Regions from separate parts of the Dactylosporangium salmoneum genome, predicted to be linked through region 4. Evidence: riboswitches for the same ligand, from Rfam matches in the RefSeq annotation. Region 4 holds a riboswitch; each other region holds the start of a gene.
The links. Region 4 has a riboswitch for cobalamin ahead of ABD352_RS00100 (peptidase). Riboswitches for the same ligand answer to the same signal wherever they lie in the genome.

Region 1 (7,991 bases), on a different contig from region 4:
ACAGGCCAGCGACACCGAGGACGGGCGCGGGTCGACGGTGACGTGGGCGGCGCCGAGCAGCCGCACCAGGGTGGTGCCGATGCCGTAGTGCATGGGGTCCCCGCTGGCCAGCACGCAGACCCGCGCGTCGTGGTGCTCGGCGAGCAGGCGCGGCAGCGCGGGCACCAGCGGCGAGGGCCAGGCGATGCGCTCGGCCCGCACGGTCTCGGGCAGCAGGTCGAGCTGGCGCGGGCCACCGAAGACGACGTCGGCGGCGTGCAGCCGGGCCGGGTCGACGCCTCCGTCGGCGCCGATGCCCACGACGACGACCGGGGGCGCGGCGGCCGCGACGGCGACGGTGGCGTTCGGTGACGAGCGCTTGCCGGCCAGCAGCACCGCCGGGCGGCCGGCGGCGAGCAGGGCCGCGGCCTCGGCGACGCTCGGGGTGCCCACCGCGGCCGAAACGCGGGCCGACGGCGACGGGACGGGCACGGCGGCGAGCTCCTCGGCCGGGAACGTCACCACTGCCCAGCCGTGCGCCGCCGCCACCGCCTCGGCCAGCTCCCGGCGCGAGTCCACGGTGGACACGGTGCCGACCGCGTCCAGTGTGGGCAGCGACTCCGCCAGCAGGGCGAGCACCTCGGCCGGGGACGTGCCGGGCCGGGCGCCGAATCCGACCGTCAGGCGCACGAGGCCACCAGGCGGTAGGCGAGCTGGGGCGCGCCGGCCCAGTGCAAATGCAGGTAAGACGCGTGGACGTTGCCGGCGGCGAACCCGTCCCGGCCCTCGCGCCAGGCCCACGCCGGGGTGGCGCCGGCGGGCGGGGTGACGCGGGTGCGGTGGAACTCGTGGCCGGTGACCCTCGTGCCGGCGGGGGCGAGCACGTTGTCGGCGACGGCGACCGCGTCGCGGTAGCCCAGCGTCAGGCTCGGGGTCATCGCCGCCTCGGCGTCCAGCACGCCGCACATCGGGCGGCCGTCCAGGGTGCGGCACAGCCAGAGCAGCCCGGCGCACTCGGCGGCGATCGCGCCCCCGGCCGCGGCCAGGGCGGTCACCTCGGCGCGGAGGCGGGCGTTGGCGGAGAGCTGTTCGGCGTACACCTCGGGGAAGCCACCGCCGACGACGAGCGCGCGGGTGCCGGGCGGGAGGGCCTCGTCGCGCAGCGGGTCCACCGTGGACACCCGGGCGCCGGCCGCGGCGAGCAGCTCGACGGTCTCGGCGTACCCGAACGAGAACGCGGCCCCACCGGCGACGGCGACGACGGGCTCGCCGGGCGTGGGCGGGGCGAGCGACGGCGACCAGGGCGCGGCGGACAGCGGCGGCGCGCTGCGGGCGACGGCGGAGACGGCGTCGAGGTCCACACTGGACGCGACCAGGTCGGCGAGGGCCGTGACGGACGCGGCGGCCTCGGCCGAGCGCTCCACCACGGGCACCAGGCCGAGGTGGCGGGAGGGGGCGGCGACGGCGTCGTGGCGGCGCAGCACGCCGAGGACGGGGGTGCCGACCTCGGCGCAGGCGTCGCGCAGGATCTGCTCGTGGCGGTCGGAGCCGACCCGGTTGAGGATCACGCCGGCGATGCGCACGCCGGGGCCGAAGGAGCGGAACCCGTGCACCAGCGCGGCGACCGAGCGGGCCTGCGCGGTGGCGTCGACGACGAGCAGCACGGGCGCGTCGAGGAGCCGGGCCACGTGGGCGGTGGACCCGTGCTCGCCGGCGCCGGTGCGGCCGTCGTAGAGGCCCATGACGCCCTCGATGACGGCCAGGTCGGCGCCGGCCGCGCCGTGGGCGAACAGCGGCGCGACGAGGTCCTCGCCGACGAGCACCGGGTCGAGGTTGCGGCCCGGGCGGCCGGCGGCGAGCGCGTGGTAGCCGGGGTCGATGTAGTCGGGACCGACCTTGAATGGTGCGACCTTCTCGCCCCGGGCGGCGAACGCGGCGAGCAGCCCGGTGGCGACGGTGGTCTTGCCGTGGCCGGAGGCGGGCGCCGCGATGACGATCCTTGCTACCACTCGATGCCCTGCTGGCCTTTTCGCCCGGCGTCCATCGGATGCTTGACCTTCGTCATGTCGGTGACGAGGTCGGCGAGGTCGACCAGGTCGGGATGGGCGTCGCGGCCCGTGACGACGACGTGCTGGTTGCCGGGACGCTCGCGCAGCGTCTCCACGACGTCGGCGATGTCGACCCAGCCCCACTTGATCGGGTACGTGAACTCGTCGAGGACGTAGAAGCGGTACGCCTCGGCGGCGAGGTCGCGCTTGATCTGCTCCCAGCCCTCGGCGGCCTCGGCGGCGTGGTCGCGCTCGGTGCCGGGCCGCTGGATCCAGGACCAGCCCTCGCCCATCTTGTGCCACACGACGCTGCCGCCCTTGCCGGTCTCGCCGAGCGCGCGCAGGGCCGTCTCCTCGCCGACCTTCCACTTCGGGCTCTTCACGAACTGGAACACGGCGATGGGCCAGCCGGCGCTCCACGCGCGCAGCGCCATGCCGAACGCCGCCGTGGACTTGCCCTTGCCCTGCCCGGTGTGCACGGCCAGCACGTGCTGGCGGCGGCGCTGGCGGGTGGTGAGCCCGTCGTCGGGCACGTTCTCGACTCTTCCCTGCGGCAACTCAGGCTCCCAGGCTCGACAGCGGAATGCAGTCGGCGTCGAGCGCGGCGGCGAGGCGGCGCGCGAGGCCGAGGCGGATCGGGCCGGACTCGCAGTCGACGACGACGGCGGGCACCCCGGCCAGCAGCGGTACCACGCTCAGCGGGTCGGGCCCGCTGGTCGATCGCCCGTCGGTGACCACGACGAGCAGCGGCCGGCGGCGGGCATCGCGGCGCCGCTCGCCGTGCAGGGTCCGGGCGGCCTGGCGCAGACCGGCGGCCAGCGGGGTGCGGCCCCCGGTGCGCAGCTCGGCGAGGCGCAGGACGCCGACCTCGTGGCTGGCGGTGGGCTCCAGGACGAGCGCCGCGTCGTGCTGCCGGAAGCTGATCATCCCGACCTTGTCCCGCCGCTGGTACGCGTCGCGCAGCAACGACAGGATGGCGGTCTTCACCACGCTCATCCGCTGGCGGGCGGCCATGGAGCCGGACGCGTCGACGACGAACAGCACGAGGTTGGCCTCGCGGCCGACCTTGACCGCCTCGCGCACGTCCCTGGCCTCGGCGCGCCGGGCGCCGCGCAGCGCCGCCGCCCGGACCGTGTCCGGGACGTGGAGGCTGGTGAGCTTGCCGCCGAGCGGGGCGCGGCTGCGCACGACCCGCCCGTGCCGGGAGACGGCGGGCGAGCGGCGGCCGGCGTGCGCGCCCGCCTGGCGGTTGGCCCGCCCGGCGATGCTGAGGAGCTTCGGCTTGTACGGCAACCCCGCGAACGCCAGCGCACCGGGCGCCTCGACCCGCTGCCCGGGTTCCCCCTCTCCGCCCTCCGCAGGGTACGAGTCGGACGAATCCGATTTGCCCTGCGCGTCGAATTCGTCCGGAAGATCGGCATTCGGCGAGGGGCTAGGGGGCGGTGGGCCGGGCTGGGAGCCGTCGTCGACGTCTGGCCCGCTCTCCGCGCCGTCGGGGCCTCCGTCGCCGGGGCCGTCGCCGGGGCCGTCCGGACCGCCGCCGCCGTTGTCCGGGCCGGGATCGTCGTCGGGCTCGTCCGGGTTGGCCTCTGCGTTCAGTACCTCTTCCAAACGGTCTTTGTCGGCACCCGGCGGGTCCAGCGGATCCCGGCGGCGGCGGTGCGGCAGGGCGAGCCGCGCCGCGTCGCGCACGTCGTCCTTCGTGACCACGGTCCGGCCGTGCCACGCGGCCAGGGCCACCGCGGTCCGCGCGACGACGATGTCGGCCCGGAGGCCGTCCACGCGGTACGCCAGGCAGATCCGCGCGATCCGATCCAGCTCCCGGTCGGGCAGGGACACCGCGCCGAGGCGGCCCCGGGCTGTGGCGATGCGGGCGGCGAGCTCGGCGTCGGCCTCGACGTAGCGGGCGGCGAACGCGGCCGGGTCGGCCTCGTAGGCCAGCCGGCGGCGGACCACCTCTGCCCGCGGCGGCGCCTCCTGCGGGGCGGCCACCCCGACGACCAGCCCGAAGCGGTCGACCAGCTGAGGGCGGGGCTCGCCCTCCTCGGGGTTCATGGTGCCGACGAGCAGGAACCGGGCGGCGTGCTTGACCGACACGCCGTCGCGCTCCACGTGCGCGCGGCCCATGGCGGCGGCGTCGAGGAGCAGGTCGACGAGGTGGTCGGGCAGCAGGTTGACCTCGTCGACGTAGAGTACGCCCCGGTGGGCGGCGGCCAGCAGGCCCGGCTCGTAGGCCTTCACCCCGTCGCCGAGGGCGCGCTGCAGGTCCAGGGTGCCCACGACCCGGTCCTCGGTGGCGCCGACCGGCAGCTCGACGAGGGCGGAGCGGCGCCGCGCGGCGCCGCCTCCCGGCAGGTGCGGGCCGTCGGGGCACTCGGCGTCGGGCGCGGCCGGGTCGCAGGCGAAGCGGCAGCCGGTGACGACGTCGACCTCGGGCAGCAGCGCGGCCAGCGCCCGCACGACGGTGGACTTGGCGGTGCCCTTCTCGCCGCGCACGAGCACGCCGCCGATGGCCGGCGACACGGCGGTGAGCAGCAGCGCCAGGCGCAGGTCGGCCAGGCCGACGACGGCCGAGAACGGGTACGGCGGGGTCACGGGCACACTTCCCTTCGGCGGGTCCGCGCCCGCGAGGTGGCTGGGACTGCAGGGTTGGCTGCAGCGACAGCGGCCGGAGTCTCCTGACTCCCGGATCGCCGCCGGCCCCCGGCCTTCCGGCCGTGATCCGGCCGTGGCCCGTGCGCTGGGGGACGACTCCCCGGTCACAGTGGCGGGACCGTCCCGGAATCGCACCGGGTTCCTCCGCATACCGCTTCCGGTCATCGTGTCCCACCGGCCCCAGTACCGTCAACGTGACGAGGTGTGACCCTCACGATCCGCCCGCCGCTGCCGATGGGACGGGCATGCGGCGCTGGCCGGACCTGGCCGCCCAGGCGGTGGCCTGCCTCCTGCTGGTGGCGATCGCGCTGATCGCCGCCACTCCCCTGCGCCTGCCGACGCTCGCCCCGGAGACCGCGGTCGCCCCGCCGGGCACCCGGGCGATGTGGCTGTGGGAGCGCGACGACCCGCGGCCCGTGGTGGACTGGGCCACGGCCAACGGGGTGCGGGCGCTGTTCGCCTACTACGACCCCGCGGCCGGCGAGGCCGACCTGGCCCGCCTGCGCGAGCTGCAGCAACTGTGCGACGCGGCCGGGATCGCGCTCGACGCGCTCGGCGGCGAGCCGGACTGGACCACCGACCACGCGACCGCGCTGGCCTGGGCCGAGGGCGCGTCGGCCACGGGCCTGTTCCACGGCCTGCACATGGACGTGGAGCCCTACCTGCTGCCCGCCTGGAACACGGACCAGGCCGCACTGGTACCGCGGTTCCTCACGCTGCTGGACCGGGTCTCCTCGGCCACGGACCTGCCGCTGGAGCTGGACGTGCCGTTCTGGCTGCCCACGGTCGCGGTGCCGAGCGGCGGGGGCAACCTCGCCGACGCGGTGCTGGCCCGCGTCGACGGCGTCACGGTGATGAGCTACCGCAACACCGCCACCGGGGCCAACTCCATGGTCGGGGTGGCCGACGACCTGCTGCGCCGGGCCGGGAAGGTGGCCAAGCCGGTCCGCCTGGGCGCGGAGACGCAGCCGCTGGGCGACTGCGCGTACTGCAGCTTCCACGGCTCCACCGCCACCCAGCTGCACAGGACGCTCGCGGCGGTGGACTCGGCGGCGCAGCGGTACCCGGCGTTCGCGGGAATCGCGGTGCACCAGTACGACACCTGGATAGCGCTCACCGGCTAGCTCAACCACGCGCACGGGCCGCCGATCTGCCCTGGCGACACAAACATCCGGGAAGGACCCCTCCGATGCGCCGCTCTGCCTCCATCGCCCTCGCCGTCGCCGCCGGCGCGGCCGCCATCGTCCCCGCCGCGGCCCCGGCCTCGGCGGCCGTGCAGGACTTCGGCCTCGTCTCCCCGGTCCTGGCCTCGATGCTGCCCGGCCAGACCGGCTGGGTCAGCACCATGTGGGCGTCGGCCGGCGACGTCTGCGACGTCAAGATCACCGCGAGCGCCACCGGCGTGACGGTGAAGTACCCGTCGAACACCGGCACCTACTCGTCGCTGTCCAAGGGCGACGCGCTCGCCACGGGCCGCATGGACTACGCCGCGTTCAACCTCACCCTGCCGCAGAACACCCTGATCGGCGTGGTGCCGCTGACGCTCAACTACTCGTACACCACCAAGAACGCCGGCGCGACGACCTGCACCGGCGTCCAGCACTCCGGCAGCGCCCTCGCCACCATCGCCACCATCTCGCTCACCGGCGACGCCGTCGTGCAGAAGACCACCGCCATCACGGTGCCGAAGGCCACGCCGGTCTGGTCGCAGCTGAACTTCCACGCGCAGGGGACGGTCACCAACGTGCAGGTCACGGTCTCCGGCGGCCCGTCCGGCCTGGTCGTGTCGTACCCGGGCGAGCGCGCCTACAGCTCGCTCAACCAGGGCTCGACCCTGCTGGCCGGCTCCGACGACTACGCCGCCGTGAAGTTCGACGCGACCAACGTGCCGACCGGCGTCTACAAGCTCAAGGTCAAGGTCACGTACGGCAGCACCGTCGACACGAACGACCTGCTGCTGACCGTCTCGTAACGAGCCGGGGATCGGCCGGCCCGTCCGCGGGCCGGCCCCCCAGAGAGGCTGGCAAACCGATGATCCGCTCCCGTGCCCTGCTCGCCGTCGCCGCCCTGGCCCTGACGGCGGGCCTTTTCGCGTGCGGCGGCAAGTCCGGCTCCGACGCCCCGCAGGAGATCAAGGCGCCGGCGCCGGCCACGACCGGCCCGCTGACCGAGGAGCGCCGCGAGACGATCTTCCTCGACGCGACCGCCACCCACCTGTGCGCGATCCAGTCCCGCGTGTACACCGACCCGGGAGCCATGGCCTCGGCGTACGCGTCCCGGCCCATCTACACCGACCTCACCGACGCCCAGGTCGACGCCTTCCAGCAGCGGCTGATCAGCGACCCGTCCTTCGCCGAGCGGCTCACCGCGAAGATGAGGGTGGCCTGCGGTACCGCGGCATCGGCCTCTCCCACCGGCTGATCTCGCGACATCGCCCGTGCGGGTCCGTGTTCGCGTGGCCGTCAGACGGCGGCCGCCGGGGCGTGGTCCAGCATGTCGATGGTGGTGTCGGCCGCCTCGACGACGACCGGGTCGTGGGTGGCGACGAGGGTGACGCAGCCGTGCTCGTGCGTGGTGCGGGCGATGAGCCGGGTGAGGTCGTCGGCGCGGGTGCGGTCGACCGCGGCGGTTGGTTCGTCGACGAGCAGGAGTTCGGGCTGGGCGAGCAGGGCCCGGGCCAGGGCGACGCGTTGGCGTTCGCCGCCGGAGAGCTGGTCGGGGCGATGGTGTAGCCGGTGGTCGAGTCCGACCTCCACGAGCAGTTCGCGGGCCTTGGCCCGCACGGCTCGGGGTTTGCGCCCGGCGATGGAGGCGGCGGCGAGCAGTTGTTCCTCGGTGGTGAGGCCGGTCAGCAGGTTGCCGCTCTGGAACATGTAGCCGATGCGGGTGCGGCGGGCGTGGGCGCGTTGGCCGTCGGTGAGGGTGGCCAGGTCGGTGTCGTTGAGCAGGACCTGCCCCTGGTCCGGGCGCAGCAGGGCGCCGGCGACGGCCAGGAGGGTGGACTTGCCGGAGCCCGAGGGCCCGACGAGGGCGGTGAGGGCGCCCGGCCGGAAGGAGGTGGTCAGTCCGTCGAGGGCGACGGTGCGGGACTCGCCGCGGCCGAGGGTCACGGTGATGTCGTTGAGGTGGAGGGTCATCGCGCGGCTCCCAGCATGGTCATCGGGTCGACGGTGGTGACGCGGCGCAGGGTGAACGCGGAGCCTGCGAGGCCCACCAGGACCACGGCCGCCATGGTCGTGGTGAGGGTCGCGGCGGGCAGGCTGAAGGGCACCTTTTCGCCGACGAGGAGGCCGACGGCGGCGGCGAGTG
Region 2 (7,368 bases), on a different contig from region 4:
ACCAGGTTGTTGGCGACGATCGTGTCGCCGGTGGCGAAGAACGCGACCAGCCGGGACACGAGGTGCCGCTCGGCCGGCGACAGCTTCGGCAGGTCGGCGAGGTCGGAGTGCAGATCGACCTCCTCGACGGTCCAGGTGTTCTTGATGGCGTCCTTGAACCGGTCGAAGAACTGCGGGTACCGCATCGGCCGCAGCGTCAGGTCCATGCCCGGGTCGAGCAGCAGGGGCCGCACGTCGGCGGTGCGGGGTTCGGGGATGGTGGTCACTGGCAGGCCTCACACGATTCGGGGTTTTCCAGGGAGCAGGCGACGGCTTCGGTCGGGGCGATGAGCGAGACGGCCGGGGTGACGGACACGGTGGCCTGCTGAATCCGGGTGGCCGGGCGGGAGCGCAGGTAGTACGTGGTCTTCAGGCCGGACTTCCAGGCGTGCAGGTACATCGAGGACAGCTTGCCGATCGTCGGGGCGCTCATGAACAGGTTGAGCGACTGCGACTGGTCGATGTACGGCGCGCGGGCGGCGGCGAGGTCGATGAGCGCCCGCTGCGGCAGCTCCCACGCCGTGCGGTACAGCTCCCGGACGTCCACCGGCAGCTCGGCGATGCCCTGCACGGAGCCCTCGGCCCGCTTGACCTGCTCGCGGATCGCCGCGGTCCACAGCCCGCGGGCCTTGAGCTCCCGCACGAGATAGGTGTTGATCTGCAGGAACTCCCCCGACATCGTCTCGCGCTTGAACAGGTTGGACACCTGCGGCTCGATGCACTCGTAGCACCCGGCGATCGAGGCGATCGTGGCGGTCGGGGCGATCGCGACGAGCAGCGAGTTGCGCAGCCCGTGCTCGGCGACGCGGGCCCGCAGGGCCGTCCACCGCTCATCCGCGGCCGGTTCGGCGCCCCACAGGTCGGGGTGCAGCACGCCGCCGGCGGCGCGGGTTTCGGCGAACGCCGGATGCGGGCCGAACCGCTCGGCGAGGCCGGCCGAGGTCTCCAGGGCGGTGAGCAGGACCTCCTCCTGCACGCGGGTGGACAGCTCGCGCGCCCCGGCCGAGTCGAACGGCAGCCGCAGCGTGAAGAACGCGTCCTGCAGGCCCATGAGCCCGAGGCCGACCGGCCGCCAGCGCGGGTTGGACGCGGCCGCCTGCGCCGAGGGGTAGTAGTTGATGTCGATGACCCGGTCGAGGAAGACGACGGCGGTGCGCACCGTCTCGCGCAGCCGCTCCCAGTCGACGCCCTCGGCGGTGACGTGCGCGCCGAGGTTGATCGAGCCGAGGTTGCACACCGCGGTCTCCTCGTCGCTGTTCACCTCGAGGATCTCGGTGCACAGGTTCGACAGGTGGATCGTGTTGCCCGGCGCCCCGGTCTGGTTGGACAGCGCGTTGGAGCGGTCCTTGAAGGTCATCCAGCCGTTGCCGGTCTGGGCCAGGGTGCGCATCATCTTGCCGTACAGCTCGCGGGCCTTGACGGTCCGCACGGCATGCTTCTCCGCGGCCCGGTAGGCCTCGTCGAACTCGGCGCCGAACAGGTCGGGCAGCTCCGGGGCGTCGGACGGGTCGATGAGTGACCAGTCGGCGTCGGCCTCGACGCGGCGCATGAACTCGTCCGGGATCCAGTTGGCCAGGTTGAGGTTGTGCGTGCGCCGGGAGTCCTCGCCGGTGTTGTCGCGCAGCTCGAGGAACTCCTCGATGTCGGGGTGCCACGGCTCGAGGTAGACGCAGGCCGCGCCCTTGCGCCGGCCGCCCTGGTTCACCGCGGCGACGCCGGCGTCCAGCGTCTTGAGGAAGGGCACGATGCCGTTGGATTTTCCGTTGGTACCGCGGATCAGCGCGCCCCGCCCGCGCACGCGGGACCAGGAGATGCCGATGCCGCCGGAGAACTTCGACAGCTTCGCGACCTGGTGGTAGCGCTCGTAGATGGAGTCGAGCTCGTCGCGCGGGGAGTCCACGAGGAAGCAGGAGGACATCTGGGTGTGCCGGGTGCCGGAGTTGAACAGCGTCGGCGAGCTCGGCAGGTACGCCAGGGAGGACATGAGCCGGTAGAAGCCGATGGCCTCGGTCGGCGTCTGCGACAGCCCGCAGGCGACGCGCAGCAGCCAGTACTGCGCGGTCTCCACGACGAGGCGGGTGTCGGGGTGGCGCAGCAGGTACCGGTCGGCGACCGTGCGCAGGCCGAAGTACTCGAACCGCAGATCCCCGTCGAGGTCCACGGCGTCGTCGAGCTTCCGCGCGTTCGCGGCGACGAAGGTGGCCGTCTCGTCGCCGATCAGCCCCAGCTGGTGGCCGTAGCGGATCGACTGGCTGAAGCTCGCGACGCCCTGCCCGCGGACCTCCTTGTCGACGTATGCGGCGAGCAGCCGGGCGGCCAGCCTCGAGTACTGCGGCTCCTCACCGATCAGCTCCGCGGCGGTCTGGATGGACAGCTTGTCCAGCTCGGCGGTCGTCGCCCCGTCGTACAGCCCGCTGATCGTCTTCGTCGCCACACGCAGCGGGTCGACCTCGTCGAGGTCGCCGACCCACCGCTCGACCGCCTTGACGATCTTGTTGACGTCGACCGGCTCCAGGTCGCCGTTGCGCTTGCGGACCTGCATCGCGTGCCGTCGCTGCTCCGGCGCCCCCTGACCGGGCACGGCCTTGTCCTGCGTGACTGTCATGTGTCCCCCTCGTCACCCGTCGACCTACGTTGGGCGCGCGAGCAGAGACGCCACCGGGCGACGGCAGGCGCCGTCGACTGGCGTTGGCGTCAGCCGTCCCGCGCGGCCTCCGACCGCCGCGAGGCCTGGACGGCCCGCGGCGCGCTGGCAGGTCTTCGGACTCGTGGGCATGACCGAGGTCGCCTACCGGCCGCCGCTTCCCGGACCCGTGTGGTCCAGTGCTTCGTTGACGGCTTTCGTTCCCACTCACCGCTGCGGGGCAGTCCCGGATTTCCACCGGGTTCCCTCTTGCGACGCCCGTCCCGGCGGGACGAGCGAACCAGCTGCGGGCAACACCATATATGGGAGACATCGAGAAAGCGAAACACCAGATGGTGTGTCGGCGTGTCGCGTACGTCGCATCACCGTGCGTCGCCGCCAGACCTCACGCCGCATCAGGCTCAACGCACCTTCACGCCCCCGCTCCTCCCGCGGCGGTGACCGGCGGGCGGCCGGCCCGGGCGGCCACGAAGGCCAGCAGGGTCACGCAGCCCAGCCAGGCCAGCGGCAGGGCGACCAGGCCCGGCCAGTGCGGCAGCGGCAGCGCCGGCAGCTGGGCGTCCGAGCCGAACACCGGCAGCGTCCAGCCGGTCAGCCGCCACACGGCGAGCGCGACGCCCAGGCCGAGCAGGCCCGCGGCGAGCACCAGCGCCGGATAGGTCCACAGCGTGGCCCGCCGGGCGGCGCGGCGGCTCAGGCCCTGCAGGCGCAGGGCGGCCTGGTCGGCGGCCCGGGCGCCGCGGTCCACGGCGGCGATGAGGGTGATGCCGCCGGCGGCCAGCAGGATCGCGAGCGCGCCGGTGACGAGGTGGAACCACAGGGCCAGGGCCGGGCCGTCGCGGTCCAGGCGGGCCCGGACCGAGGCTGCGTCGCGGTCGTCGGTCACGATGAGGCCCTGCGTGCCGAGGAGGGTCAGCGCGTCGGGCGGGGCGGCCGCGGACAGCCAGACCTCGGGCGCGATGGCGCCACCGCCGTCCACGGAGACGCGGTCGGCGTACTCCAGGTCGACCAGCGCGCCCGCGGTGCCGACCCGGGGCAGGGCGTCGGCGCGGCCGGCCGGGCGGACCTCGGTCGGCAGTCCGTCCAGCCCGGCGAGGCGGCGGCCTTCCAGCGGTACGGTGGCCAGAACCGGCAGCGGATAGGGCGCGTCGGCGGGCTGGAACCAGGCGCCGTCGGTCAGCGCGCCGCGCACCGCGAAGCGCAGGCCCGCCCCGGTGGCCGACAGGGTGCCGCCGGTCGCCCGCCAGTGGGCCGGGTCGGCCAGGTCGGCACCCGGCGCGGACAGGCCCAGCAGGGTCACGGCCACGTCGACCGACGCCCCGCCGATGCGGTCGGAGCTCAGCTTGAGGGCGGCCAGGCGGCAGCCGCCGATGCACACGTCGTCGCTCTTCTTGAGGGTGTACCGCCCCTTGCTCACGGCCCCGAGGTCCAGCACGGCGGACCCGCGCCCGGTCATCGACTCCAGCACCGCCTTGAGGCGCACCGGCTCATTGCCGGCGCTGACGACCTCCACGTCGAAGCGGGCCACCTTGTCGTCGGTGACGACCGGCTGGCGTGCCGGCGGGTGCAGCAGGTCGGGGATGCGGGCAGGGTCGACGGCGCCGTACTGCGACAGCCACGGCACCACGGCCGGCAGCCGGGCGGCGTCGACGGCGAGCTTGGCCGGCTCGTCCGGGGCGCCCTTCGGCAGCTGCGCGACCGCCATCGCCCATCGGCCCTGCGGGTCGGCCGCCCGCACGGCGCGCAGCAGCTGCTGGCGGGTGACCGGGCCGACGGTGAGGACCCGGCTGCCGCCAGTGCCGATCCGGGCGGCCAGGTCGCGGTCCTGGGCGGCCACGTCGGTGGCGCTGACCGCGTAGCCCAGCACCGCGACGGTGACGATGAGCAGCAGGAGCATCCGCTGCCCGGCCGGGCGCCGGCCGGGCAGCAGCGCGGCGAGGGCCAGCCCGAGCCGACCGCGGCGCAGGGCCGAGCGGCCGACCGCCCGCGCGGCCGGGGTGAGCAGCCGGGCACCCGTCAGCGCCAGGGCCAGCATGCACAGGGCGGGTGCGAGCAGGCCGATGCCGTCCAGGCGCCCGCCGCTGCTGAACAGCTGCATGACGGCCGCGGCGGCGAGCACGGCCAGCACGACGGCGGTGCGCCAGCCGAGGCCGGCCCGGGCGCGCACCCGCTGCAGCAGCTCGGTGATCGGCCGGGCGAGGCGGCGGTGCTGGGCGAACACGGCGACGAGGACCGCGCCGGCGGCGGTGGCGGCGGCGAGCGCGAGGTCGCCGCGGGAGAGATCGGGGATGCTCGCGCCGGGCAGGCGCCAGGCGACGAGCGCGCCGACCGCGGCCCGCCCGGCGACGCACCCGGCGACGGCGCCGGCCACGATCGCGGCGATGGTCTCGCCGGTGGCCAGCACGGTGCGGGGCCACCAGGGCGCGCCGCGCAGCGCCACGACGGCGAGCTCGGTGCGGCGGCCCTCGGCGCCGTAGTCGACGGCGAGGTACAGCGCGAGATAGGCCAGCAGCAACAGCGGCACGGCGCCCGCGGGCACGCTGCGGCGGGCCAGCCCCCGGCTCGCCTCGACCCGGTCGATCAGGGCGGGCAGCGCGGTGTCGACCTGGTAGCCGCCGCTGACCTGCTTGGCCCGCTGGCGCAGGGCGTCGACCTGGGTGCGCAGCTCGGGCAGCCGGTCGAAGGCGCCCGGGCCGGCGGTCGCGTCCAGGCCGACGGTGAGCTCGCGCGGCCGCAGCCGCTCGGCGGTGGCGGTGCCGAGGAACACCGGCTCGGCGCTCTGGCCCAGGGCGCTGGTGGCGAAGTACCGGTGGCCGCCCCAGTACTGCTCGTGCGGGTCGGCGGGCCGGTACGTGCCCACCACCGTCAGCTCGGCCGGCGGCCCGTCCGGCTGGAACACCGCGATGCCGGTCAGCGGGTTCGGGATCACCCGGGCGTAGGTGAGGGTGATCCGGTCGCCGGGCGCGAGATCGTTGTGGGCCGCGGTCTGCTCGCCGATGACGATGTCGCCGGAGCCCATGAGGCAGCGCCCGGTGACGATGCGCAGGTGGGCGCAGGCGTCCTGGCGGTACACGGTCCGGGTGCCGTCCGCACCGGCCTGCAGGCCGGTGACGGCGAACTCGGCGGAGTACACGTGCGCGAACCCGGGCTGGTCCAGCAGCGCCCCGGCGACGGAGTCGAAGTCCGGGTCGACGGTGCCGCCGTCCGTGAAGACCAGGGCGCTGACGGTGATCGAGCGCTCGGCGGGGCCGGCCGCGGCGACCTCGCCCCGCGCGGTGGCGATATCGACGGCGCCGAGGTAGGCGGGCACCGCCACGGTCGCGCCGACGGCCAGCATGGTGAGCAGCAGCAGCGCCGCCGCCTGCCCGCGCCGGGTCCGCAGCATCGCCAAGACAAGCCCGACCATTTATCGGTACCGCCTTCCGCGCCCGCCCCGCAACGCATGCGAGGCCGTCATCGTGTGGGCTCTTTTCCGGTGCCGCGCAACGCCCCGGCGGAGGCGGCCGCCAGGACCACCAGGGCCAGCAGGGCGACCACGGCGAGGGCACCCGGCTGCAGCGCGGGCGGCGGCTCGGTCAGCTGCCAGTCGTCGGTGAACGCGGCCACCGGTGCGCCCGAGAGCCCCGCGATGCCCGCCGCGACGAGGAACCCGGCCAGCGCGCCCAGCCCGAGCAGCGCACCCTGCCCGCCGGCCGCGGCGGCCGGCCCGACTCGTGCCGGTACACCCTGGGCCCGCATCGCCCGCAGCTCGGCCGCGCGCACCCGGCGCTCCACGCCGACGGCGACGGCGGCGGCCACCGCGGCCAGCAGCAGACCCGCGAGGGCGGACAACAGCCGGAAGCGCACCGCGAAGGCGGGCCCCTGCTCGGCCAGCCGGGCCTCGTGCGCGTCCGCCGTCTCGGTGCCGACGACCTCCACCCCGGCGGCGGCCAGGCGCCGCACGAGGTCCGCGGCCGCCTCCGGGGACACACCGCGGGCGATCCACACCTGCAGCGTGCCGGGCACCACGGCGTCCGGCAGGGCCCGGGCCACGGTGTCGAGGTCGAGGACGAGCCCGGACCGGCCCAGTGCCGGCAGGAGCTCCCCGGTGGGTTCGGGTCGCAGCGGTACGGCCCGGGCCCCGAACAGCGTCAGCGCCGCCTCGGCGGACGACCAGTCGTGGGGCGGATCCCCGGCGATGAGCGCCGGCAGCGGGAGGGGCGTGCCGACGAGGTACGCGCGGGTGTCCGGCCGCACGCTCTGCCCCTCCGGCACGGGCGGCACGGCGAGGGTCAGCACGCCCTTGCGCGGCCCGAGGATCAGCCCGAGGCCGGTGGTCACGGCCCGCCACAGCCGCGGGTCGCCGAGCTTGCCGGGGTCGAGCACGGTCTTGGCCGGCCCGTCCTGGCGCAGCCCCTGCACCGCGATGGCGGCCCGCGCGGGCGGGTCCTGCGGGCGCCCGTCCGGCCCGGGCGCCCCGCCGAGGGTGAGCCCGACGAGGCGGCAGCCGGGGGCGCCGGTGCAGCCCTGGACGGGGGCGCTCGCCTCGTGCTCGCCCGGGTCGATCGGCCCGAGCGTGACCGTGACGGCCGCGCCGGTCCCGTTGTGGGCGAGCTGCACGGCGAGCCACACCGGCGCGGCGGAGTCGTTGCGCACGCTCGCGGTGAGCGTGGTGCCGTCGACCGGCGGCGGCTGGTCCGGCGCCG
Region 3 (7,991 bases), on a different contig from region 4:
GAGCGCGAGCCCGGGTTGTAGATCGCGATCACCAGGTCCGCCGCGGCCGCGGCCGAGAGCCGGGAAGCGATGACGTCCCACGGCTTGAGCCGGTCGGACAGCGACAGCACGCAGAAGTCGTGCCCGAGTGGCGCCCCGGCCCGGCTGGCCACCGCCTGGGCCGCGGTGAGCCCCGGCAGCACGCGGACGGGCACGTCCTTCCAGCGCGGCTCCGCGGCGACCTCCAGCACGGCCGCCGCCATGGCGAAGACGCCGGGGTCCCCGGAGGACACGACGGCCACCCGCCGCCCGTTCTTGGCCAGGGAGAGCGCGAACTCGGCCCGCTCCTCCTCGACCCGGTTGTCCGAGGCGTGCCGCCGCTGCCGGGGGTTGACCGGAACCCGGTCCAGGTACGGCTTGTACCCCACCAGGTCGTCGGCGGCGGCGAGCGCGGCCTGGGCCTGCGGGGTGAGCCAGTCCCGCCCGGCCGGTCCGAGGCCGACGACCACGACCTCCCCGGCGGCCGGCGAAGGCGGGGCCGCCGCGAGGGCGGCCGCGGTCTCGTCGTGGACCTTCGACGGCAGCAGGGCGAGGGAGAAGTACGGCACGGTCGACGGATCAACGCCGGCCAGTGGCGCGGTGCGCTGCCCGCCGGTGGTGGCCCGCTCGACGTACCAGGCGTCCTGCAGCCGCCCGGCCTGCTCGAGCGCGGATCGGACGTTGCCGAACGTGCGGCCCAGCTTCAGGATCGCGGCCGAGTCGGTGGCGGCCAGCCGCGCGGCCAGCTCGTCCGGGGGCAGGGTGCCGGGCAGCACGGTGAGCACCTCGTCGCGCTCCACCAGCGGGCGGCCCAGCACGGCCGAGGCGCCGGAGACGGAGGTCACGCCGGGGACGACGGACGTGCGGTACCGCTGCGAGAGTCTCTTGTGCATGTGCATGTAGGAGCCGTAGAACAGCGGGTCGCCCTCGCACAGCACGACGACGTCGCGGCCGGCGTCCAGGTGGGCGGCGAGGCGGGCGGCCCAGGCGTCGTAGTGCTCCTCGATGACCGCGCGGTAGTCCGGGGTGTCCTCGGTGGTCACCGGGTAGACGAGGGCCTCCTCGATCTGCTCCGGGCGCAGGTACGGCGCGGCGATCGTGCGGGCGATGCTGCGGCCGTGGCGGGCGCTGTGGTAGGCCACCACCGGGGCGGCGGCGACGATCCGGGCCGCCTTGACCGTCACCAGCTCGGGGTCGCCGGGGCCGAGCCCGACGCCGTAGAGGCTCCCGCTGTCCACTGTGGTCATTCCTTCTCGTCCGCGATCGCGTTGACGGCGGCGGCCGTCATCGCGCTGCCGCCCCGGCGGCCGTGCACGACCAGGTACTCCAGGTCCGACCCGGCCAGGGCCAGTTTCGACTCGGCGGCGCCGATGAAGCCGACCGGGATGCCGAGCACCGCGGCCGGGCGGCCGGCGCCCTCGGCGACCATCTCCAGCAGCCGGAAGAGCGCGGTCGGGGCGTTGCCGATGGCCACGACGGCGCCGTCGAGGCGGCCCCGCCACAGCTCGAGCGCCGCCGCGCTGCGGGTGGTGGCGAGGCGCGCGGCGAGCTGCGGTACACCCGGATCCCGCAGCGTGCAGATGACCTCGTTGTCCCGGGGGAGCCGGGCGCGGGTGACCCCGGAGGCGACCATCTCGGCGTCGCAGAGGATCGGCGCACCGGCCCGCAGCGCGGCCCGGGCGGCGGCGACCACGCCGGGGGAGTGCCCGACGTCGGCCGGCAGGTCCACCATCCCGCAGGCGTGGATCATGCGCACGGTCACCTGGGCCACGTCGGCAGGCAGCGCGGACAGGTCGGCCTCGGCCCGGATCGTGGCGAACGAGCGGCGGTAGATCTCCGCGCCGTCGCGGATGTAGTCCGTCATACGACCGCGCTCCGGTACCCCTGCGGCGTCGCCACCATCTCCACGTGCCTTCCCTTCGGCGCGCCGCAGCGCCGCTCGCAGCCGGCCCAGTGGACCGGAAGTCCGCCGGGGTCCCGCGGCCGGGCGTCCGCGCGGACATCGGCCAGTGCCTTGGCGCAGCCCGGCCGCCCGGCGCACGCCGTCACCCCGGTCCACGGAGAGGGATCAGAATCCGGCATCGGTACGCCCGGCAGCACGACGGTCCGCCAAGGCGTGACAATGATCTCCTTCGCGGCATCCTCGAACCGCAATGCGGGCGTGAGGAGCCCGAGCGGCACGACAACCCCTGGCGGCGGACCGGCGAACACGGGCAGATCGCACAGGTCGACGGAAGCGCGCAGCCGGTGGGCCACCCGCGCCGGACCGTCGCGCAGCTCGGCCAGCCGCCACGCCTGCGACTCCTGCGCGACCCGCTCGGCCAGGAATGCCAGAGCGGCCGCCACCAGCAAGGACGCGCCCCCGGTGGCGGTGGTCGGCAGACCCGCGAGCACCAGGCGGCCGCCGTGCAGCCCCACGTCCCCGAGCAGCGGCGTCACGTCCCCGCGCCCGTCGTCGATCGTGGCCAGGAACCGCCCTGGCAGGTCGGCCAGCGCGGGTGTCGCGCACAGCAACGCGTCGAACTCGCGGACGAGCCCTCGCACATCGCCGAGCGGGCTGGCGATGATGTTGCGCACCCGCTCGTGGGTCGCCGACGGCAGGAGCCCGGCCGCCGCCAGCCGCTCGCCCAGCTCGATCTCCGCGCCCGGGCGCAGGCCGCGGACCTGCACGTTCGCCCGCGAGGTGAGCTCCAGCACCGGGTCGCCCAGCTCGGCCGCGGCGGCCCGCAGCACGCCCAGCTGATCCGCGGTGAGCAGCCCGCCGGGCAGCCGGACCCGGGCCAGGCCGCCGTCCGCGGCGGCGTGCACCTGCACGGCGCCGGGGCACCGGTCGGGGGCGTCGCGTTCGCTGGGAGGCTGCACGGGGCGGATACTACCTGCGCTTGACTCGGCGGCGGCCGGTCAAGGAGAGTTGGCGACGCTGTACACAGCAACGGCGACGTGTGGAGGAACCCGGTGCGAGTCCGGGGCGGTCCCGCCACTGTGACCGGGAACGAGCCTCCAGCGCCGATCCGGAAGTCAGGAACTCCTCCGCCGCCGGAACCCACCCACCGACTTGGGGCGCGGACCCCGAGGGAGGACCCCGGCGTGATCCTGCTGCTGTCGACGTCCGACACCGACCTGCTCAGCGCCCGCGCGAGCGGCGCCGAATACCGGCTGGCCAACCCGTCCCGCACCGCCGTGGAGGACCTGCCGGGGCTGGCCGAGGGCGCCGAGCTGATCGTCGTGCGCTTCCTCGGGGCGTACCGCGACTGGGCCGACGGCCTCGACGCGCTCCTGGCCACCGGCCGCCCGGTGGTGATCCTCGGCGGCGAGCAGGCCCCCGACGCCGAGCTGATGAGCCACTCCACGGTGCCGGCCGGCCTCGCCGCCCAGGCCCACGCCTACCTCGCCTTCGGCGGCCCGGCCAACCTCGCCGAGCTGCACCGGTTCCTGTCCGACACCGTGCTGCTGACCGGCCACGGCTTCGCCCCGCCGGTGGAGACGCCGGCCTGGGGCGTGCTCGAGCGCGAGGCGGCCGCGACCGGCGGCCCGACGGTGGCGGTCATCTACTACCGGGCCCACCACGTGTCCGGCAACACCGCGTTCGTCGAGCGGCTGTGCGACGCGATCGAGGCCGAGGGCGCCAACGCGCTGCCGGTCTTCGCCGCCTCCCTGCGCACCGCCCCGCCGGAGCTGCTCGACACGCTGCGCCGGGCCGACGCGCTCGTCGTCACCGTGCTCGCGGCCGGCGGCACCCGCCCGGCCGACGCCCAGGCCGGCGGCGAGGACGAGGCCTGGGACGTCGGCGCCCTGGCCGCCCTCGACGTGCCGATTCTGCAGGGCCTGTGCCTGACCAGCAGCCGCGAGGGCTGGGACGGCAGCGACGACGGGCTCTCGCCGCTGGACACCGCCACGCAGGTCGCCATCCCGGAGTTCGACGGCCGGATCATCACCGTGCCGTTCTCGTTCAAGGAGATCGACGAGGACGGCCTCACCGTCTACGTCGCCGACCCCGAGCGGGCGGGGCGGGTGGCCGGGATCGCCGCCGCCCACGCCCGGCTGCGCGGCCTGGCCAACGCGGACAAGCGGATCGTGGTCATGCTCAGCGCGTACCCGACCAAGCACTCCCGCATCGGCAACGCCGTCGGCCTGGACACCCCGGCCAGCGTCGTGCGGCTGCTCGCCGCGTTGACCGAACGCGGGTACGACCTCGGCGAGGGCTTCCCGGCCGAGGGCGACGCGCTCATCCACGAGCTCATCGCGGCCGGCGGCCAGGACGTCAACTGGCTCACCGAGGAGCAGCTGAGCGGCAACCCGGTCCGGATCTCGGCCGAGCGGTACGCCGCCTGGTTCGCCACCCTGCCCGAGGACCTGCGGGCCGGCATGGAGCAGCACTGGGGCCCGGCCCCGGGCGAGCTCTTCGTCGACCCGGCCACCGGCGACATCGTGCTCGCCGCCCTGCGCCGCGGCAACGTCGTGGTCATGGTCCAGCCGCCGCGCGGCTTCGGCGAGAACCCGGTCGCCATCTACCACGACCCCGACCTGCCGCCGAGCCACCACTACCTGGCCGCGTACCGCTGGCTGGCCGACGAGTTCGGCGCCCACGCGGTCGTCCACGTCGGCAAGCACGGCAACCTGGAGTGGCTGCCGGGCAAGACGGTCGGCATGTCGGCCGGCTGCGGCGCCGACGCGGCCCTGGGCAACCTGCCGCTGGTCTACCCGTTCCTGGTCAACGACCCCGGCGAGGGCACCCAGGCCAAGCGCCGGGCCCACGCCACCCTCGTCGACCACCTGGTCCCGCCGATGGCCCGGGCCGACACCTACGGCGACATCGCCCGCCTGGAGCAGCTGCTCGACGAGCACGCCACGATCGCCGCGCTCGACCCGGCCAAGCTGCCGGCCATCCGGGCCCAGATCTGGACCCTGATCCAGGCCGCCCGCCTCGACCACGACCTGGGCCTGGCCGACCGGCCGCACGACGCCGAGTTCGACGACTTCCTGCTGCACGTCGACGGCTGGCTGTGTGAGGTCAAGGACGTGCAGATCCGCGACGGGCTGCACATCCTGGGCCAGGCCCCGACCGGGCCCGCGCGCGTCGACCTCGTCCTGGCCATGCTCCGCGCCCGGCAGATGTGGGGCGGCCAGGTCGCGGCGCTGCCGGGCCTGCGGGAGGCCCTGGGCCTGGACGAGATGTCCGGATCGCGGCTCTCCGTGGACGACGCGGAGGCGCGCGCCCGGGCGCTGGTCGAGGCCATGGAGGCCCGCGACTGGGATGCGTCGGACATCTCGGATCTGTCGGAAAATCCGGAAGTTGTACGGGTACTGCGGTTCGCCGCCGCCGAGATCATTCCCCGGCTGGCGAGGACCACCGACGAGCTCACGATGGTCCTGCACGCGCTCGACGGCGGCTACGTCCCGGCCGGCCCCAGCGGCTCGCCCCTGCGCGGGCTCATCAACGTCCTGCCGACCGGCCGCAACTTCTACTCGGTCGACCCGAAGGCGGTCCCGAGCCGCCTCGCGTGGGAGACCGGCCAGGCGATGGCCGACTCGCTCCTGGCGCGGTACCGGGCCGACCACGGCGACTGGCCCCGCTCCGTCGGGCTGTCCATGTGGGGCACCAGCGCCATGCGTACCGCCGGCGACGACATCGCCGAGGCCCTCGCCCTGCTCGGCGTCCGCCCGGTCTGGGACGACGCCTCCCGCCGGGTCAGCCGCCTGGAGCTCGTCGGCCTGCCCGAGCTGGGCCGCCCGCGCATCGACGTGACCATGCGCATCAGCGGCTTCTTCCGCGACGCCTTCCCGCACGTGGTCGCCCTGCTCGACGACGCCGTGCGGCTGGCCGCCGACGCCGAGGAGCCCGACGAGGACAACTTCGTGCGCGCCCACGTGCGGGCCGACCTGGCCGCCCACGGCGACGACCGCCGCGCCACCCTGCGCGTGTTCGGCTCCAAGCCCGGCGCGTACGGCGCGGGCATCCTCCCGCTCATCGACAGCCGGAACTGGCGCGACGACCGGGACCTCGCCGAGGTCTACGCCGTGTGGGGCGGCTACGCGTACGGCCGCGGCGTCGACGGGATCGAGGCCCGCACCGACATGGAGGGCGCGTACCGCAGGATCTCCGTCGCGGTCAAGAACACCGACACCCGCGAGCACGACATCGCCGACTCGGACGACTACTTCCAGTACCACGGCGGCATGGTCGCCACCGTCCGCGCCCTCACCGGCCGGGCGCCCGCCGCCTACGTCGGCGACAGCACCAACCCCGACGCGGTGCGGACCCGCACCCTGAGCGAGGAGACCGCGCGCGTCTTCCGGGCCCGGGTGGTCAACCCGAGGTGGCTGGCCGCCATGCGCCGGCACGGCTACAAGGGCGCCTTCGAGCTCGCCGCGACCGTCGACTACCTGTTCGGCTTCGACGCCACCGCGGGCGTGGTCGCCGACTGGATGTACGAGAAGCTCGCCGAGTCCTACGTCTTCGACCCCGACAACCACAAGTTCCTGACCGAGTCCAACCCGTGGGCGCTGCACGGCATCGCCGAGCGCCTCCTGGAGGCGGCGGAGCGGGGCCTGTGGGAGCACCCCGAACCGTCCACCCTGGACTCACTGCGCGAGGTGTACCTCGAGACCGAGGGCGACCTCGAGGACCACTGAGGCGTTCAGGCGGTCCGCTCGGCGGCCATGACCACCGTGGTGTAGCGCATGACGAAGTCCTCGCGCACCACGGCGGCCACGCCGTCGAGCGCCTCGCCGAGGGTCCGCGGGTCGAGCCGGTTCAGGGTGCCGAACGTGGGCAGCACGTCGAGCCACTCGGCGGGGGTGTACGAGCGCTCCCACGGGAAGCGCCACTCCTGCGGCTCGCCGAACCGGCCGGTGGCCCGCGCCCCGTCGGCCGCCCTGGCCGCGAGGATCGCGTAGGAGTCCGGCCCGACCTGCCACCGGTGGGCCTGCGGCATGTCCGGCAGCACCCGGCGGAAGACGGCCGTCATGCCCTCGGCCACGTCGTCGGGCGGGACGAAGGCGTTCCAGAACGTGGCGAGGAGGCCGGCTGGGCGCAGTACCGCCGCGGCCTTCGAGGCCCCGGCCTCGGGGTCGATCCAGTGCCAGGCCTGGGCCGCCACGACCGCGTCGAAGGTGCGCCCGGCCGGCTCCCAGGCCTCGATGGTGGCCACCTCGACGTCGAGCCCGCGCCGCCGGGCCTCCTCGGCCATCCGCGGGTCGGGGTCGACCCCGAGCACGTCGCAGCCGCGTTGTTGCAGCAGCCGCGCCGCGATGCCGGTGCCGCAGCCGACGTCGAGGACGTCCCGGCGGCGCTCGGCGAGCCGCTCGATCAGCGCGTCCGGGTACGTCGGGCGGGCGCGGTCGTAGCGCTGGGCGTTGACCCCGAAGGACTCCGCTACCGTTCGGTGGTGATGGGTTTCGTCAGCAGTGGGCATGTGCCCACTCTAGTGGGCGGTTGCCCACTCGACAATGCAAGGGAGTGCGGGTGCCGACCGGAGTGGCCCTTCGCGACGTGCGCGAGCAGCTGTTCGACGCCGCCGACCGCATCCTGCTGCGCGCCGGCCCGAGCGGGCTGACCAGCCGCGCCGTGACCACCGAGGCGGGCGTGGCCAAGGGCGTGCTGCACCGGCACTTCGAGGACTTCGACGCCTTCCTGGCCGACTTCGTGCTCGACCGGGTGGACCGGATGGACGCCCGCGCGGCCGCCCTGCGCGACGCCGCCGGCACCGGCGAGGTGGCCGACAACGTCGCCGACGCCCTGGCCGCCGTCTTCGGCTCGGTCGCGGTGTCCATCGTCGCCCTGGTCACCTTCCGCGACGAGCTGCGCGCCCGGCTGCGCGAGTCCTGGCCGGCCGGCGTGCCGGTGCTGACCGACCTCGCCGTCATGCTCGACAGGTACCTGTCCGCGGAGCGCGACCTGGGGCGCCTCCCCGGTTCGGCCGACGTGAGCACCCTGGCGGCGATGCTGGTCGGCTCGGCCCACCTGCTCTACG
Region 4 (7,991 bases):
GCATCAGCTACCTCTGAACCCGGCGCCCATCGGCCGAGAAACTGTCAGCGGCCGTACGCCTCCAGCAGGCGCAGCCACACCTCGCTGACGGTCGGGAACGCGGGAACGGCGTGCCACAACCGATCCAGCGGCACCTCGCCGACGACCGCGATCGTCGCCGCGTGCAGCAGTTCCGCGACGTCCGGGCCGGCGAGCGTGACACCGGCGATCACCTGCCGGTCCTCGTCGACGACCATCCGGGCGTGTCCCTGGTATCCCTCGGCGTGCAGGGCGGAACCCGCGACGGCGGCCAGGTCGTAGTCGACGACCCGGATCCGCAGCCCGGCGGCCTCGGCGGCGGCCGCGGTCAGCCCCACCGACGCGATCTCCGGGTCGGTGAAGACGACCTGCGGCACGGCGCGCTCGTCGGCGGTGGCGACGTGCCGGCCCCACCGGCCGTCCTCGACCGCCTCGCCCCTGGCCCGCGCCACGATGACGTCGCCCACCGCGCGAGCCTGGTACTTGCCCTGGTGGGTCAGCAGGGAGCGCCGGTTGACGTCACCGGCGGCGTACAGCCATCCGCCGCCGGCCAGCGCCCCGTCGTCGAGGACCCGCAACGTGTCGTCGACCGTGAGCCAGGCACCGGGCTTCAGGCCGATCGTGTCGAGGCCGATGTCCTGGGTGTTCGGCGTGCGGCCGGTCGCGACCAGGAGCTCGTCGGCTTCGACCCGCTCGCCGTCGGTGAGCGTGATGTGCACCGTGCCCTCGCCGTCCCGGTGCACCGACGCGGCCTCGGCGCCGAGGCGTACCTGCACGCCGGCCTCCCGCAACGACTGCACGACCCGCTCGCCGGCGAACGGCTCCGCCTGGTGCAGTACACCGTCACGAGCCAGCACCGTCACCACGGAGCCGAGACCCGCGAACGCGGTCGCCATCTCCGACGCCACCACGCCACCGCCGATGACGGCGAGCCGGCCCGGAACCTCGGCCGCGGCGGCCGCCTCCCGGCTGGTCCACGGTGCCGCCTCGCGGATACCGGTGACGTCCGGGATCAGTGCGCTGCTTCCGGTCGCGACGACGACCGCATGCCGGGCGGTGAGCGAGACGACCGGGCCGTCCTCGCCGGTCCACACCTCGACGACCCGGTCGGAGCCGATCCGTCCCTGGCCGCGGTACAGCGCGATCCCGGCCGAGTCGAGCCAGGACACCTGCCCGCTGTCCGACCAGTTCGAGGCGAAGGCGTCGCGGCGGCGCAGCACGGCGGCCGCGTCCAGGTCGCCCGTGATCGCCTCACGCGCGCCGGGCAGCCGGCGTGCCGCCCGCAGCGCGGTCGCGCTGCGCAGCAACGCCTTGGTCGGCATGCAGGCCCAGTACGAGCACTCACCGCCGACCAGTTCCCGCTCGACGACGGCGGCGGTCAGGCCGCCCCGCACGACCCGATCGGCGACGTTCTCCCCGACCGGCCCCGCGCCGATGACGACGACGTCATACGTGGCGTTGCCCATGTCAGTTCACCTTCGCGGCGCGGCCGAGGCGGATTGCCGAGATGAGGAAGAAGATGGCGCCGGGGATGGCGTAGCCGATCGCGTTGGTCAGCACCGGGTTGTCCGCGGAGGCGCCGGCGATGAACGACCCGCCGGCCAGCACGGAGATGCCACCGCTGATGATCATCGGCCACTGACCACCCATCCCGCGGCGGGAGACCGCCACGAGGAGCTGCACCAGCCCGGCCACGACCGCCCAGGCACCCCACACGCGCAGGACCGCCGGTATGCCGGACGCGCCGGCGACGGCCAGGCCGGCCGCGGCGAGCAGGCTGACCGCGACGTTCACGTACAGCAGGGCAGGCGATCCGGTGACGCGCGACGCGCGGGCGTCGACGATGGCGGCGGCCACGTCGAACAGCGGGTAGAGCACGAGCAGCGTCATGGCGAGCGGGCCGAGATGCCTGGCGGTCGTGAACATCACGAAGGCCCAGACGATGGCGAACGCGAAGCGGACGAAGTACAGCCGCCGCAGGGCGGACGCCGTCGTCGAGATGCCGGGTGCGGTAACGGTGGTCATGGTGATCCTTTCGGTGGCTGCACGGGCGCCGCGGCACGTAACACCACCCTGAAGAACGAACGTTCTGTCCCTCTCACCATGACGACTTCACGCAGGCCTGTCAAGACCGAACGTTCTATCACTACGATGGGCGCATGGCGCGCAGCGAAACCGGCACCCGGCCGTCCGAGGCTCGAGAACGGCTCCTCGTCACGGCGAGCAGGATCTTCTACGGGGAGGGAATCCACTCGGTCGGCGTCGATCGGATCATCGCCGAGGCGAAGGTGACCCGGGCCACGTTCTATCGCCACTTCCCCGGCAAGGAGGACCTCGTCCTCGCGTATCTGCAGGCGGCCGATCAGGCCATCCGCGGCCAGGTGGACGCGGCCGCCGCCGGCGGCCTACCGGCGCCCGACGCCCTCCGGGCCGTTGCCGCGTCGATCGCCCAGGGCATCCAGTCCGCCGGCTTTCGCGGCTGCGCCTTCCTGAACGCCGTGGCCGAGTACCCCGATCCGGACCACCCCGTGCACCAGGCCGTCCTCGCGCATCGGCGGTGGTTCCTCGACACGGTCAGCACCTTGATGGCGGGCATCCAGCAAGCCGAGGCCGAGCCCGCCGCGCAGCACTTCGTCATGCTCCGCGACGGCGCCATGGCGGCCGGCTGCCTCTTCGACCGGGCGCTGATCTGCGAGACCTTCCTGCGCGGCGTCGACGGCCTCATCCGGACGCACGCCGCACGCCGGCCATAGCCCAGACGCCGCGCCGCCGCGACCCTCGTTGCAGGCCCGGTCGCAGAGAGCGCTCTCCCCCTTGACCCTGGCGGCTTCCATAGCCAGACTGCCATGGCCGGGAGAGCGCTCTCCAGCAGTTCCCGAGGAGTAGTCGTGACGCTGTCCGCCAGCCGTGTCGCGACCGCCGGGGCCGGCCTGCTCGTCGTGCTCGCCACATACGTCGCGCTCACCGTGCCACCCGCCGAAGCCGCCAGCGACACCATCCTGTCCCAGAACAAGCCGGCCACCGCGTCGTCGGCCGAGAGCACGGGGCTGCCGGCCAAGAACGCCGTCGACGGCAACACCGGGACGCGCTGGGCCAGCGCGTGGACCGCGACGGCGTGGTTCCCGAGATCGCCGCCCACGGCACCTCGTACCTCATCGTCTCCGACGGCAAGCACCCGAATGACGCCGCGATCTACCTGGACGCGGTGACGCTGTACGGCATCCTCTTCCGCGTGTCGCCGCGCGGCGCCCCGGCCCTGTACGCGGCCGCGGCGACGGCCACCGAGCTGCAGAACACGGCGGCCGCGGCGATCGGTTACTGAGCCACAGAACACCGCGGCCGCGACGCTCGGTTACTGACCGTGACATCGGGCCGCAGATCCGGATGTCCGCATTGCCGATTGAGCGAGGCCCGGTTCCCGGCCGGGCCTTCGCCCCGCGTCCTGTCACAGCGCAATCGGCCGGTAGCTCAGCGCCACGTCAATGACAGCCTCGGGTGCGGGCCCGGTTTCCCGGCCGACCCTCCCCCCGCGTCCCGTCACAGCGCAATCGGCCGGTAGCTCAGCGCCACGTCGATGACGGCCTCGGCTCCGGGCCCGGTTTTCCGGCCGGGCCTCGCCCCGCGCCCCGTCACAGCGCAATCGGGCGGTAGCTCAGCGCCGCATCGACGACGGCCTCGGGTGACGCGTCGGCCAGCTCCGCCGGCGGATGAAAGATCAGGTCGGTGACCCGAGGGTGCGGGACGTTGGTGATCAGCAGGAGCACGTAGTAGTCCACGTCGTCGCCGGCCGCCTGTATCCGGCCGACAATCTCGATCAGCTCGTCGCGGGTGACGTCGGCGACCTTCGGAAATGCCGGCCGGGCGGCCTCAAGCGCGAAGTCCTCGACGTCGCGCGACGTCCAGTACGTGCGGAAGTCGTCGGTGGCGTAGCCATGGCCGGTTCCGGCGTTGAACGCGGCGATCGCGGCGTCCGCCGGCTCGCCGCGTTCCAGCAGCTCTTCGATGGTTTCGATGGCGGCACACAGCTCGGCCACGCGCTCGGGTGCGACCGGCGGCGGGCAGAGTTCGGGACGCAGCTCCATCCGGGCATTGTTCCCGGCGGGGCGCTGCGCTCCAACGCCGCCGCGGCGTCAGCGGGCCAGGCGCAGGCGCCACCGCAGCGTCAGCGGGCCAAGCGCAGGCGCCACCGCAGCGTCAGCGGGCCAGACGCAGGCGCCACCGCAGCGTCAGCGGGCCAAGCGCAGGCGCCACCGCAGCGCCAGCGGGCCAAGCGCAGGCGCCACCGCAGCGCCAGCGGGCCAAGCGCAGGCGCCACCGCAGCGCCAGCGGGCCAAGCGCAGGCGCCACCGCAGCGCCAGCGGGCCAAGCGCAGGCGCCACCGCAGCGTCAGTGCGTCAGGCGCAGGCGCCGCCGCGGGATCCGGTGGCCGGCGACGAGGGCCGATTTGACGGCCAGGCCGGCGATGAACGCGCTGATCGCCAGGATGACGATCCAGGACCAGATCCGGTACCCGGGCGCGCGTGCGTAGTCGATCCAGTGCAGCGTGAAGGTGGCGACGGCGGCGTACGGGAAGGCGAACGCCCAGAATCCGAGCGAGAAGGACAGCTTGCGGTACAACCCGAGGAGCCGTAGCTGGACGATGACCGCGAGTAGCGTGTACCCGCCCAGCGCGTAGGCGACGGCGTCGACCGTGCCGTGCGTGACGGCCAGGTAGGCCAGGCCGGCGAGGGCGGGCGGTGCCACCTCGATCGCCAGGGTCGGGCGCATCGGCGCGGGCAGCAGCCCCCGCAGGTACAGCCGGGACACGATGATCGCCTCGAGGACCAGCCACGACACCAGGCCGAGGCCGAAGAACGTCTGGGCCAGGCCGGACCAGCCGGCCAGGGCGGCGCCGATCGCCGCGATGAGGCCGCCCGCGACGGCGGGCAGCACGTACCCGGGGTGCAGGTGCTCCGGCTGGATGCCCTCGATGATCCACTGGCCGGTCATCCAGCCGGCCAGGGCGATCGTGATGACGGTGAACACCCCCAGCAGCCAGCGGCCGGCGGCCGGGCTGTCCGGCAGCAGGCCGATCGCGAGGAGCATGCCGACGATCGGGATCAGCGACACGAACGGCCCCATCACCGGGTGAGCCAGTTCGCCGCGCCAGCCCCCGGGCCGGCGCGGCACCTGCGCGACGTAGCCGGCCAGCAGCGCCAGCCAGACCAGGGCCGTGATGACGAACAGGATGTCGGACACGAGCGCCGGGGCCAGCCCCACCTGCGCGGCGTACCGCCAGCCGACCGCGAGGCCGGCCAGACCGTACGCGATGCCGAAGAGGTTCGGGGTGATACCGGCGTGCGAGCCGGTCGTCGGCGTGCTCATGCGGTCCCCCACGAAAGGTTCGACAGTCGGGCTGGGCGTGTCTACCCGAAATCGTCCCGGTATCCCGCGCCTATCCGCGCCGCTCGGCCCGGCCGGCCCGCGTGTCGCGATCGCCACAAGCCGGCGGGTGGGATTGACGGCGGCGCATCGCATCGACAGACTGACGGTCACAACAACATAGCCGTGCGTTGATGGGGGAAGTCCGGTCGAAATCCGGCGCTGGCCCGCAACGGTAGGCGACGAGCACCTTGACGCTCGTCGTGAGCCCGAGTACCCGTCCGCGTGCGTGGTTCCTGCACCTCCCTACCCGTCGTGGCCCACGGGTCGGAGCCACCGGGCGTGCTCCCGGTTTCTCTCGACTGCCAGGGCCGGAGAGGCCCGCCCACATGGCTGTCCACCGGCACCGCGTACGAACCCTGCTCGCCGGGGCGCTCGCCGCCCTCGCGCTGACCACCCTCGCCGCCACCCCGGCGGCCGCCAGCACGCCGACGCTCGACCGGCCCGCCGCCGCCTCCGGATGGCTGGCCCGGCAGATGGTCGACGGGGAGCGGTTCGAGGTCGTCTTCGACGGCGTCGCCTACCCCGACCAGGGCCTCACCATCGACGCGATCCTCGCGTTCGCGGCGACCAAGGTCGCCGGCGCCAGCGCGGCCAGGGCGACCGCGTGGCTGGCCCGGCCGGAGGTCCTTACCGGGTACATCGGCGACGGCACCGAGGCCTACGCGGGCGCCACCGCCAAACTGGCCCTCGCCGTGCAGATCCGCGGCGGCAACCCGGCCGCGTTCGGCGGCGTCGACCTCGTCGCCCGGCTGCGCGGGCTGCAGGCGCCGTCGGGCCGGTTCTCCGACCGGTCCGCGTTCGGCGACTACAGCAACCAGTTCACCCAGGCATTCGCGCTGCTCGCCCTGAGCCGCACCCCGGCCGGAGCGCCCGCCACGGGCGCGGCCTACCTGGCCGGCACCCGCTGCCCGGACGGCGGCTACCCGCTCTACTTCGACCAGCCCACCTGCGCCAGTGACGTCGACGCCACCGCCCTCGCGGTGCAGGCGCTCCTCGCCGCACACCGCCCGGCCGACGCCGCCCCGGCGATCGCGTGGCTGGTGTCGGTGCAGGCGGGCGACGGGTCGTTCACCGACGGCGCCGGCACCGTGAACGCCAACAGCACCGGCCTGGCCGCACAGGCCCTCGCCGTCGCCGGGCGCCCCCTCGCCTGGCTCAAGGCCCGCGGCTTCCTGCTCACCCTGCAGGTGCGCTGCACGGACCCGGCCCCGAACCGCGGCGCGATCGCCTACACCCCGGCCGGTTTCGACCCCGCCACGGCCGTGCGGGCCACCGCCCAGGCGGTGCCCGGCCTCACCGGCGCCGGCCTCGCCACGCTGACCGCGGCCGGGTCCAGGCCCGCCGCGCCGGTGCTCGCCTGCCCGTGACCGCCACCGTCCACACTGGAGGAACGATGACGTCCGCCCTGCGACGCACGCTGTCCACCGCCCTCGCTTCGCTCGCCGCCGTCGGCGCGCTCGTGCTCGCCGAGCCGGCTCCCCTCGCGGCGCACGCCGCCGCCTGCTCCCCCGGGACGGGCGTGACGGTCGTGGTCGACTTCGGTTCCCTCGGCGGCGGCGTGGTCACCGGCTGCTACGCCGGCGACCCGGCCACCGGCCTCGCGGCCCTGACCGGGTCCGGGTTCACCGTCGCCGGCACCCAGCGGTGGGGCCTGGCGTTCGTGTGCCGGATCAACGGCATGCCCACCGCGGCGACCGAGCCGTGCGTCAACACCCCGCCGGCCACGGCGTACTGGTCGTACTGGCACGCCACCCCCGGCGGCGCATGGACCTACAGCTCGAGCGGCGCGTCGTCGTACAACCCGGCCATCGGCACCGTCGAGGGCTGGCGCTTCGGCTCCGGCCAGCAGCCCTCCATCACCGCTCCCTGACGCCCCCGGCCCGGTGTGGTGCCACGTCCGCGGCGCCGCACCGGGCCCCATCGGAAGGCCCCTCATGCGTCCCCGCACGTACCGCGCCACCGCCGCCGCGCTCGCCGCCACCGTCGTGACCGGCGTCGCCGCCGTGACCGCCGTGGCCGCTCCGAGCCCCGCCCACCTGGCCGCGGGCCAAAACGCCGCGACGTGGCTCACCACCCAGCTCGAGGACGGGGTGCTGACCAACTTCGGCATGCCCGACATCGGCCTGACCATCGACGCGCTGCTCGCCCTGAAGGCGACCGGCGTCGCCCCGGCCACCGCGGACACGGTCGCCGACCGGGTCGCCGCGAACGCGGCCGCGTTCAGCTACTACGAGATCGACTACGACTCCGACGGCGACCTCGACCGGATCGTCGACGCCGGCTCCACCGCGAAGCTGCTCGTCGCCGCCACCGCCGCCGGCCGCGACCCGAAACACTTCGGCGGCCTCGACCTCGACGCCATGACCCGCGACCTCGTCGCCACCAGCGGCCCGCACCGCGGCCGGGTCCGTGACACCACGCCCGAGGTCTACGGCGGCGACGCCTCCAACACGTTCGACCAGTCCCTCGCGGTCCTCGGCCTGTCCCGCAGCGGCGGCGCGCCGGACGACGTGGTCGGCTACCTGATCCGCCAGCAGTGCCCGGCCGGC

Region 1: linked by a shared signal. The riboswitch ahead of ABD352_RS49405 (VWA domain-containing protein) and the one ahead of ABD352_RS00100 (peptidase) in region 4 are both predicted to bind cobalamin.
Region 2: linked by a shared signal. The riboswitch ahead of ABD352_RS49275 (ribonucleoside-diphosphate reductase subunit alpha) and the one ahead of ABD352_RS00100 (peptidase) in region 4 are both predicted to bind cobalamin.
Region 3: linked by a shared signal. The riboswitch ahead of cobN (cobaltochelatase subunit CobN) and the one ahead of ABD352_RS00100 (peptidase) in region 4 are both predicted to bind cobalamin.

The regions. Positions count from the first base shown of each region.
Region 1 is NZ_BAAARV010000104.1:5,263-13,253, forward strand. Features, by position in the region: gene cbiE (precorrin-6y C5,15-methyltransferase (decarboxylating) subunit CbiE) at 1-669, opposite strand, end outside; gene ABD352_RS49395 (cobyrinic acid a,c-diamide synthase CobB) at 660-1,988, opposite strand; gene cobO (cob(I)yrinic acid a,c-diamide adenosyltransferase) at 1,982-2,584, opposite strand; gene ABD352_RS49405 (VWA domain-containing protein) at 2,586-4,622, opposite strand; cobalamin riboswitch at 4,700-4,826, opposite strand; gene ABD352_RS49410 (hypothetical protein) at 4,928-5,806, shown strand; gene ABD352_RS49415 (hypothetical protein) at 5,872-6,654, shown strand; gene ABD352_RS49420 (hypothetical protein) at 6,714-7,103, shown strand; gene ABD352_RS49425 (ABC transporter ATP-binding protein) at 7,145-7,819, opposite strand; gene ABD352_RS49430 (ABC transporter permease) at 7,816-7,991, opposite strand, start outside.
Region 2 is NZ_BAAARV010000103.1:75-7,442, reverse strand. Features, by position in the region: gene ABD352_RS49280 (ribonucleotide-diphosphate reductase subunit beta) at 1-206, opposite strand, end outside; gene ABD352_RS49275 (ribonucleoside-diphosphate reductase subunit alpha) at 263-2,644, opposite strand; cobalamin riboswitch at 2,774-2,983, opposite strand; gene ABD352_RS49270 (hypothetical protein) at 3,096-6,089, opposite strand; partial or broken gene ABD352_RS49265 (FtsX-like permease family protein) at 6,137-7,368, opposite strand, start outside.
Region 3 is NZ_BAAARV010000085.1:64,407-72,397, reverse strand. Features, by position in the region: gene ABD352_RS43265 (precorrin-2 C(20)-methyltransferase) at 1-1,265, opposite strand, end outside; gene ABD352_RS43260 (precorrin-8X methylmutase) at 1,262-1,882, opposite strand; gene ABD352_RS43255 (precorrin-3B synthase) at 1,879-2,880, opposite strand; cobalamin riboswitch at 2,923-3,064, shown strand; gene cobN (cobaltochelatase subunit CobN) at 3,106-6,651, shown strand; gene ABD352_RS43245 (class I SAM-dependent methyltransferase) at 6,657-7,433, opposite strand; gene ABD352_RS43240 (TetR/AcrR family transcriptional regulator) at 7,484-7,991, shown strand, end outside.
Region 4 is NZ_BAAARV010000001.1:20,513-28,503, reverse strand. Features, by position in the region: gene ABD352_RS00135 (oxidoreductase) at 1-17, shown strand, start outside; gene ABD352_RS00130 (dihydrolipoyl dehydrogenase family protein) at 45-1,484, opposite strand; gene ABD352_RS00125 (hypothetical protein) at 1,486-2,043, opposite strand; gene ABD352_RS00120 (TetR/AcrR family transcriptional regulator) at 2,178-2,771, shown strand; gene ABD352_RS00115 (hypothetical protein) at 3,134-3,340, shown strand; gene ABD352_RS00110 (hypothetical protein) at 3,648-4,100, opposite strand; gene ABD352_RS00105 (SLAC1 family transporter) at 4,405-5,382, opposite strand; cobalamin riboswitch at 5,530-5,678, shown strand; gene ABD352_RS00100 (peptidase) at 5,769-6,809, shown strand; gene ABD352_RS00095 (hypothetical protein) at 6,836-7,312, shown strand; gene ABD352_RS00090 (cell wall anchor protein) at 7,377-7,991, shown strand, end outside.